2 regions of the Mycobacterium sp. NPDC006124 genome follow, and region 1 is predicted to be linked to the other one. Evidence: predicted binding sites of a transcription regulator. Region 1 holds the regulator's gene; the other holds the start of a gene.
What was found. The regulator LexA, encoded in region 1, represses DNA repair genes until DNA is damaged. The targets are predictions, from matches to a motif close to CGAACANNTGTTCG.

Region 1 (4,888 bases):
GGGCCACGGGAAGTCGGACAAGCCCCGCGCCGACTACTCGGTGGCGGCCTATGCCAACGGCATGCGCGACCTCCTCAGCGTTCTGGGCGTGGAACGGGTGACCGTGGTCGGACATTCACTCGGCGGGGGTGTCGCGATGCAGTTCGCGTACCAGTTCCCGCAACTCGTCGACCGGCTGATCTTGGTGGGCGCTGGCGGGGTGACCAAGGACGTCAACGTGGCGTTGCGCATCGCCTCGCTCCCCCTTGGCACCGAGGCTCTGGCCCTGCTGCGCCTACCGCTGGTGTTGCCTGCCCTACGACTGGTCGGGCGCCTCGGTGGGCCGCTTCTCGGTTCAACCGGGGTCGGTCGCGACATTCCGGACATGCTCAGGATCTTGGCCGACCTGCCCGAGCCCACGGCATCGTCGGCGTTCGCCAGGACCTTGCGCGCGGTGGTCGACCGGCGCGGACAGGTCGTGACCATGCTCGATCGATGTTATTTGACCGAATCCGTTCCCGTACAACTGATTTGGGGCTCTCAGGACTCGGTGATCCCGGTCAGCCATGCCCGGATGGCCCACACCGCGATGCCCGGCGCCCAACTCGAGGTGTTCGAGGGATCGGGCCACTTCCCCTTCCACGACGACCCCGACCGCTTCGTCGAGGTGGTCGAGAAGTTCATCGGGGCGACCGACCCCGCGGTCTACGACCAGGAGGCGTTGCGCGATCTGCTGCGCGCCGGGGTCAGCGAAGGCGGACTCACCGGGTCGATCGACACCCGTGTCGCGGTGCTCGACGCCCTCGGCGCCGACGAGCGAAGCGCGACCTGACCACTGACTGGTCGCCCCCACGTAGCATCGCGTCATGACCTTGGACGTGACCGTGTTACGGGTCTTCGCCAACGCCGACGGTGAGTACGGCAACCCGTTGGGTGTCGTCGACGCCAGCCTGGTACCGCCGCCGGACCGGCAACGAGTCGCGGCCCAATTGGGTTACAGCGAAACGATCTTCGTCGACCTGCCATCGGCGGACGCGACGACCACGACGGCGCACGTCTTCACCCCGACGGTGGAACTCCCCTTCGCGGGACACCCGACGGTGGGTGCGTCGTGGTGGCTGAAGGAACGCGGCACTCCCGTCAACACGCTTCAGGTACCCGCGGGGGTGGTGCCGGTGGCCTACGACCGGTACGCCGACGGCGAGTTCACCGCGGTCAGTGCGCGCGCGGACTGGGCGCCCGACTTCGCGATCTACGACATGGGCTCGGTCGACGAGGTGCTTGCCGCCGATCCCGACGACTACCGCGACGCGGTCGAGCACTACATCTGGGCGTGGGTCGACGAAGGCGAGGGACGGATCCGTTCGCGAATGTTCGCCAGCGACCTGGGCATTCCGGAGGACGAGGCCACCGGCGCCGGCGCGGTCCGCATCACCGACCGTCTCGGCCGCGACCTGATCATCACCCAAGGCAAGGGTTCGGAGCTTCGGACGGGGTGGAGCGCAGACGGCTGGGTGACGGTCGCCGGCCGGGTCGTCGACGACGGCGTACGCCGACTCGACTAGGACGTCAGGTCGACGCCACGCCCCGGTGGGCGCGCAGCGCCTCGATCTCGCGTTCGAAGTCTGCCGCCGACGAGAACGACCGGTAGACCGACGCGAAGCGCAAGTAGGCCACTTCGTCCAGGTCGCGAAGCGGGCCGAGAATGGCCAAACCCACCTCGTTGCTGGGGATCTCCGGCGAACCGGCGGCACGCACGGCATCCTCCACCTGCTGGGCCAACAGGTTCAGGGCGTCGTCGTCGACGTCGCGGCCCTGGCAGGCGCGTCGCACACCCTTGATGACCTTTTCGCGGCTGAACGGTTCGGTGACACCGCTGCGCTTGACGACCGCGAGGACGGCGGTCTCGACGGTGGTGAACCGACGGCCACACTCCGGGCAGGACCGGCGGCGTCGAATCGCCTGGCCCTCATCGGCTTCGCGCGAATCCACCACCCGCGAATCGGGATGACGGCAGAACGGACAGTGCATCTCCGCTCCTTCGCCGCACGAACCTACTCCGGTCGCATACGAGCCTACCGTTGCACGGCAGCGATATTGACGGCGCATGCCGGGGATCACCCAACCGGCGCGATGAGCGTCTGCCCGGCGTCGACCGCGGCCGTCTTCAACTCGTTGAGGTCGCGGATCTCGTCGACCACCGCACCCACCGAGGCGTCGGGGGCAATGCGCTGGGCCAGCTGCTCCAGCGATTCGCCGGCCTGGACCTGCACCACGGCGAGCCGCGGCGGGGTGGTGGCGGGCGACTCCGGGGCCGCCATCTCCGCAACGAGTCCGAGCCACACCGTGATGGCGGCCGCGACGAGTGCCAGCAACACGGTCGCCAGCGGGGTGACCTTCTTGCGGCGGTGGGACGCCCGTGACATCAGGACACCGGTGCCCCGGTAGTCGATGGGCGTACCCGCGGGCCGGTGCGGCTGCGGACCGCGCCGCGCACCAGGCGAGGTACGCCGCACCGGCCGCATGGGCCGCACGACGAGGTCGGTGGGGTCTTCTCGGGTGATGATCGTCATCTCGCGGGCCTTTCCAGTGGGTCTCGGTTCGCTCTTGTGTTCGAATGTTAATCGCTCAGGTGTTCGATGACTAGAACACGTGATCGAACTGTTGCAAACCGTAGCGGGACCCACCGACAAGTCCGCGCGTGACGACTGGAGCGCGACACGCGTCGAACACATGTTTGATTCCGTGCCGTGGGGCGACTACATTCGGCGCCATGAGCGACAGCAACGACACGGTTCTGACCGAACGTCAGCGCACCATCCTGGAGGTCATCCGCACGTCGGTGATGACCCGTGGATATCCGCCCAGCATCCGCGAGATCGGCGACGCCGTCGGTTTGACCTCGACGTCGTCGGTCGCCCACCAACTCCGCACGCTGGAGCGCAAGGGCTACCTACGTCGCGACGCGAACCGGCCCCGCGCCGTCGACGTCCGCGCGGTCGACGATCCGTCGCGGCAGCCTCCCGCCACGGTCACCACCGACGTCGCCGGGTCCGACGCACTGCCCGTACCGACGTTCGTGCCAGTCTTGGGCCGCATCGCGGCCGGCGGACCGATCCTGGCCGAGGAAGCCGTCGAAGACGTCTTCCCACTGCCGCGTGAACTCGTCGGCGAGGGTTCCTTGTTCCTGCTGAAGGTGGTCGGCGAATCGATGGTCGACGCAGCGATCTGCGATGGTGACTGGGTCGTGATCCGTCAGCAGAACGTCGCCGACAACGGCGACATCGTGGCGGCCATGATCGACGGCGAGGCCACCGTCAAGACCTTCAAACGCACGAGCGGCCAGGTGTGGTTGATGCCGCACAACCCGGCCTTCGACCCGATTCCCGGCAACGACGCAGCCATCCTCGGCAAGGTGGTCACCGTGATCCGCAAGGTCTAGCTCACCGCTAGCCCTTGGCGAAACCGTTCGTCAGCGCGAATTCCTCACTGGCGAACCATATCTCGGGTTCGACGTCGTCGTACCCGCCGCTGCCCGGTGTCCAATACAGGCCCGTCTTGGTATCGGCCTTGATCGGATACCCGGAGGGGGCGTCACGGTCACCTCGGGCGAGTCGCAGCGACGGCTCGGCCACCACCGGCTCCGCGAGGTGGATGGCCGCATGCCGACCGCTGGGCGGGCCACTGTCGAATTCCGGTTCGGGCTGCGCCTCATCGTCCACGACGGGCTCCTCGACGACGGGCTCGACCATGATGACGGGATCGGCGGTGGTGACGGAATCAGGCTCGTCCAGATCGGAGAACCACGGCGCCTCGGGTTCGTCCCCGGTCGTCGCGACGATCGGTGTCGGGGCGGTGTCGATGGCGTCCTGGTCGTCCGACAGATCGGCTACGAAGCCGTCGTGGGTCTCCCCGTCGGCCGTCGGGGAACCGTCCCCGTGCTCATCGGCGGGCATCGCCCAGCTGCTGCGTCGCCCCTCCGAGTCGGCGCCGTGCTCGCCCACGGGGATGGGTCCGGAGTGTTCCTCCAGGTAGTCGTCCTCGTCGTAATCGTCGTCGTAATCGTCGTCGAACTCGTCGCGCGAGGCGCGGTCATGGCGGCGGCGGTTCAGCAGCACGGCGGCCGCCACCACCCCGATCAGGATCAGCACCGGCACGATGCCCAGCAGCCACCACACGTTGGGCCGGAACCACCCGGACCCGCCGTCCGAGCTCGCGGCGGGGGCGGCCGACGCCTCCGGCGACGTGGCACCGGGCACCTCGAGCCCCTTGAGCTGAGACTGCAGGCTGGCCGGCTCGGTGGTGAACTCGTTGGTCGTCTTGTTCCACGAGACGGCACCGCCGCTGAACTTCTGGGTGACGACGTCGCCGTCGACGCTCTGGTCGGCCGTCGGAGCGCCCAGCTGCCCCGTGGCGCCACCGAGCTTCGTCCAGGCCGCGTTCATCGCCCCCCGCACGATCACCGCGCCGAAGTCGGGCGTCCAGAAGATCACCGGCTTGTCCGCGGCAGCGAAGCTGGCGACCTTGCTCATGGGCGCCAGACCACCGTCGGTTTCGTCGCCGGTGGGGAATCCGAGGTCACCCTCGGGCCCGCCCACGCTTTCGTACTTGGCCAGTACCTGTCCGGTCAGGACGTTGGCGCCCGTCGCGGGGCTGTAGTAGATCTTGCCGCCCGCGAAGTTCTGGCCGGCGCCGTCGGACCCGATGGCGTACTGGTCGCCGTCGGAGGCGCCCAGCGGCCCCAGCGGACCGCCCGCTGCCCTGCGCGCCGTGGCGATGGCCGTCGTCACGTCCCCGGGAATCTCCAGCCCGGCGAGTTGGTCGGCCAGCTCCGGCGGAACGGTGGTGAAGGCGTTGGTCTTGCGGTTCCAGGTGATCTGGCCGCCGGTGAAGGTTTGGCCAATCTCGT
Region 2 (4,888 bases), on a different contig from region 1:
TGGTGCCGCGCGGTGCGCCGAACTGGTCCGCCAAGCTGCTGCCGTCTACGCCCGCCGGGGCCTGCTGCGGTGACGGCCGTGGTCGCCGGGGTGGACGTCGGCAACCACACCACCGAGATCGTCGTCGCACGGGTGAGCGGTGGTGCGGTCGAACGGGTGGTGCACGGGCAGGCACCCACCCGCGGCCGCAAGGGTTCCGCCGAGTCGCTGGAGGGCGCCGCGGCGCTGCTGCATAAATTGCAGGTCGAGGCCGGTGTCGAGGTGGACGAAATCCTTCTGGCCGCACTGCGACCGGTGGACACGGCGACCGCGCCACTCCCGCCGCCGACCTCCCCGCGCTCGCCGGTGCGCAGCCTGCGCGCCGTCGACGCGAGCACCCCCGCGGGCACGGGATTCGGCGTCGGACGGCACCGTCCGCTGCACAGCCTTGGTGGTGACGTAATCAGCGGTCCCGCAATCGTTTCGGTCGACCGAGACACCGACTTCGAGGTCGCCGCACGGGAGATCGACGCCGCCGTGGCGCGAGGCTGGGCCGTCGTCGGGGTAATCGCCGCGCAGGACGACGCCGTGCTCATCCGCAACCGCATCTCGGTCGACGTACCGGTGGTCGACGAGGTCGCGCTCGACGGCGTCGAACCCGGTGCACTGATCGCCGTCGAGGTCGTCGCCGAGGGCCGTGCCTACCGCGCCATGGCCGACCCGATCGCACTGTGCGTCGCCCTCGAGTTGGGCCACGACCACATCGCCGAGGTCGCCGAATTCACCAGGGAGCTGGCCGATTCCCCGGCCCTGGCGGTCACGCCGCGAACCGGACCACCCGAGCCGCCTGCCGTCGACGACGACTACGTCGACTGCATGGTCGACGGTGAGGTGGTGCGGTACTCACCCGCCCAGGCGCACGTCGTCCTGCGACTCTCGCCACCCGGCACCGTGGTCGAGGTGCGACTCGGGGCGGTGCGGTCGGCGCGAGACGGCCTGGCCGTCGATGACGCGTTCTTCACCGACCTCTCCTCCATCGACGACGGGGCATGGTTGCGGCGAGGCGTCGCCGACACTCGCGGAACCGTCGTCGCGCTGCTCGCCGCCGACCTGGTCGCCGACGCCGCGGAGACTCTGGCGCGGCTGACCGGCCGTCCGACGCGGACCGTCGCCGGCGAACCGGCCGCCGCGGCCGCCGGCGCACGCACGACCCCCGGGTTGCCACCGGGCACCGTCGTCTGCGACATCGGCGGCGGCACGATCGATCTCATCGGCGAGGGCCGGGAGGTGACCGCGGCCGGCGCGGGTGAGGCGATCACGACGGCCGTCGCCAGGGTGCTCGGCGTTCCCCGGGCTCTGGCCGAACGGGTCAAGCGGACGCCCGCCCTGCGGGTGGAGGGGCCGCACGTGGCCCATGAGGAGGACGGTCGCCGGCTGTTCCTCGACAGCCCGGCGCCCGCCGACGCGATCGGCCGGTTGTGCACCCGCGGCAGCGCGGGCCTGGTGCCGTTCTCCCACAAACTGGCTGCCGAGGAATGGCGCAGTCTGCGGTTGGCCGTCAAGCAGGAGACCGTCGCGGCCAACATCGTCCGCTGCCTACGGGCCTTCGACGCGCCGCCGCCCGCGCTGGTGCTGGCCGGGGGAGGGGCGCTGGACGACGAGCTGCTGCGCACCGTCTCCGAGGCCCTGCGCGCCACCGCGACGGTGGTGGGCCGCGCCAACGTCGACGCCCGTCACGGACCGCGCTTCGCGGTGGCGTCGGGGCTGGTGCACCTGTACGCCGCCGACCACTGACCCCTCCTCCTCCGCGACACGCCTACCGAATGTGGCTCTCGACGCACGCTCGCCAATCGTTCAAAACCCCTGTGTCACTTCGGTTTCACTGGTCACAGCCCCGGCTTTTCTGTCGGTGGGTCGAACTAGTGTTCGGGTATGAGTTCGGATCGGGTCGCCGCCGCGGTTGCCGCCTACACCGCGGCGGTCACGGAGTTGGTCGTCCTGGACTGTGACGGGTTCACCCACCCCGAACTGCTCGAGCTGCTCGGTGAGATCCAGACCGCGGCGTGGCGGGTACCGACGCTGGAGCACCAAGTCTTGGCCCGGCTCCTGCGCGAGGTCTCCCCGACCGAGCTGGGCTCGAAGTCGCTGAAGTCGGTGCTGACGCAGCGGCTGCGGATCTCCGGCCGCGAGGCCACCCGGCGGCTGGCCGAGGCCACCGATCTGGGGCCGCGGACTTCGTTCACCGGCGAGGCGATGGCCCCGCTGCTCGCTCGGACCGCCGCCGCCCGCGCCGCCGGCACGATCGGCCCGGAGCACGTCGAGGTCATCCGCACCTTCCTCGACGATCTGCCCGGCTGGGTCGACCCCGTGACGCGGGAGCAGTCCGAGGCCTCCCTGGTGCGCATCGCCACACAAACCGGACCGCAGACTCTACGCCAGGACGCCGCCACCCTGGCCACCCTGATCGATCAGGACGGCCCCGAACCCGACGATCAGCACCGCGCCCGTAAACGCCGCCTGCTCCTGGGTCCGCAAGGACCCCATGGGATGAGCCGCATCACCGGCTGGGTCACCCCCGAGTTCCGCGCCACCCTCGAACCCATCATCGCCAAACTCGCCGCCCCCGGCATGTGCAACCCCGACGACGAGCACCCGTGCACCTCCGGCACACCGTCGCAAGCCCAGATCGACGCCGACGGCCGCACCCTGGGGCAACGCCAGCACGACGCGCTCATCGCCGTCGGCCGCTCCGCGTTGGCCTCCGGCGAGCTGGGTCAGCACAACGGCCTGCCCGTCACCGTGATCGTCTCCACGACCGTGCAGGACTTGGAGAAGGCCGCCGGATCGGGTGTCACCGCGGGCGGGACGCTGCTGCCGATGGGTGACCTGATCCGAATCGCCTCGCACGCCATCCACTACCTGACCGTGTTCGACACCCACACCAACGAAGCGCTGTACTGCGGGCGGTCCAAACGCATCGCCCCGAAGGCCCACCGCGTCGTGCTGCACGCCCGAGACCGGGGGTGCACCAAGCCCGGCTGCACCGTCCCGGGCTACGGCACCCAGGTCCACCACACCAACGGGTGGGCCAAGGGCGGACAAACCAACATCGACGAAGAAGTCCTGGCCTGCGGCGCCGACAACCGCCTCGCCGAAGCCGGCTGGACCGTCATCCTGCGCAACGGGATCGCCGAATGGATCCCGCCGCCCGAACTCGACGTCGGGCAAGCCCGCATCAACTACCACCACCACCCCGGCCGACTCCTCGGCCAGGAGGGCGATGACGCTTGCTGACGACTAGAGACAAAGGGAATGCGCTTGCGGACCCGGGCGGTCGTGGTCTCACAGCAGTCGCAGCTCGTTCCGGAACTTCTGCGCTGGCATGTCCGACGTGATGGGCAGCACCGGCCCCGCGGTGCGGCTCGGATCGCCTTTGGCGGCAGGACGTTGCGAACTGTTGGCGGCGTCGGGAGATAGGTAGCCCCGAACGCAAGAGAAAGGTGCGTCGGCTTGGTCAGACTGCACGATAAGAACCCGCTCAGCGATCCAGGAACGCCGATGTTTACATATGCGGCCTCACGATGCTAGTTTGCCCGAAGCGCTCGATCCAAGGATTCTGAGGAGTTCCGACATGACCGGTATGCACGCCATCTCGCGAGTCGGAGCATGATGACGCAGCGGTGCCTGCGCCTCCTGCCGATGTTGACCGTGGGCGCCGCGTTGACCGGCACGGGTCTGCTGCTGGCGGGTCCGGCACACGCCGACACCGGCGCGAACGATAACGCGACCCGCGACGCGGCGAGCCAGTCGGTCGACCTGATGCTGGCGTCCACGCCGCTCCCGTGGTGGGTCATCGATCCGTCGAGGCACTCGGCGACCGATCGCGGTGGCAAATCGACGGTGGGTTCGACTCCTGGGCTCTATGCGTTGATGGTGCCCTCGGTGTCCGGCGTTGCCCCTGCGGCGCCCGACCCCTTCGCGGCGCTCATCGGTGCCTTCATCGGCAATGGTGCGGACGCCGCCGCAGACTGCGTCGGAACGGCCTGCAACGGCGGAAACGGCGGCTTCTTCTTCGGCAACGGCGGCCGCGGCGCCAATGGTGGCCGCGGCGGCGACGCCGGGCTCATCGGCAACGGCGGCATGGGCGGCGACGCCACCGTTGCTGGAGCGACCGGCGGGGACGGTGGCCGAGGCGGCTTGCTGATCGGAAATGGCGGCGACGGCGGTCGCGGAGGCAAGGGCATAGCTGGAACCACCGGTGTGGCGGGCGCTGACAGCACCGCCGTTGGCGCCGCGGGCGAGAAGGGGACGAACGGCGTCGACGGAGCGCGCGGCGACGACGGGACCGACGGGGTCGACGGAGACCCCGGGACACGTGGTGTCGATGGCATGAGCGCCAACGGCGTGAACCCGACGCCCGGGCCACCCATGGGCCCGCCCGGCACCACCGGGGCGAACGGCGGGGTGACGCCGAACGGCGTCCTGGGGCTTCCGGGCAGCGCAGGTGGGCTCGGTAATCCCGGCGGGACCGGCGGCAACGGCGGCAACGGTAGTACTGCGGGAGGACCCGGCGGTGCCGGCGGGGGCGGGGTCGCCGGCTCTACCGGAGGCACCGGCGGGACCGGTGGCAGCGGCGGTACGAGAGGCGGAGACGGCGGACCGGGCGGAGCCGGCGGAGCGGGAGCCACCGGAGGTACCGGCGGCACCGGCGGTTACGGAGGAACCGGCGGTGGAACCGGCGGAATGGGCGGGACCGGCGGAGCGGGTGCCACCGGAGGAACCGGCGGCCAGGGCGGCCGAGGCGGCAACTTCGGCGGCGTCGGCGGAACGGGCGGCACCGGTGGCGTCGGCGCGGCCGGCGGCGTCGCCGGCAACGGCACCAACGGCACCAACGGCACCGACGGCACGA

Region 2: ABZ195_RS21650 (HNH endonuclease signature motif containing protein) is a predicted target of LexA. The motif match lies at 1,895-1,908, and genes of this name have one in related genera.

The regions. Positions count from the first base shown of each region.
Region 1 covers NZ_JBEXUA010000001.1:642,834-647,721, reverse strand. The annotation lists gene ABZ195_RS03075 (alpha/beta hydrolase) at 1-811, shown strand, start outside; gene ABZ195_RS03070 (PhzF family phenazine biosynthesis protein) at 846-1,544, shown strand; gene nrdR (transcriptional regulator NrdR) at 1,549-2,010, opposite strand; gene ABZ195_RS03060 (LysM peptidoglycan-binding domain-containing protein) at 2,097-2,552, opposite strand; gene lexA (transcriptional repressor LexA) at 2,753-3,421, shown strand; gene ABZ195_RS03050 (hypothetical protein) at 3,429-4,888, opposite strand, start outside.
Region 2 covers NZ_JBEXUA010000012.1:8,964-13,851, reverse strand. The annotation lists gene ABZ195_RS21660 (diol dehydratase small subunit) at 1-73, shown strand, start outside; gene ABZ195_RS21655 (diol dehydratase reactivase ATPase-like domain-containing protein) at 79-1,773, shown strand; gene ABZ195_RS21650 (HNH endonuclease signature motif containing protein) at 1,912-3,273, shown strand; gene ABZ195_RS21645 (PGRS repeat-containing protein) at 3,646-4,888, shown strand, end outside.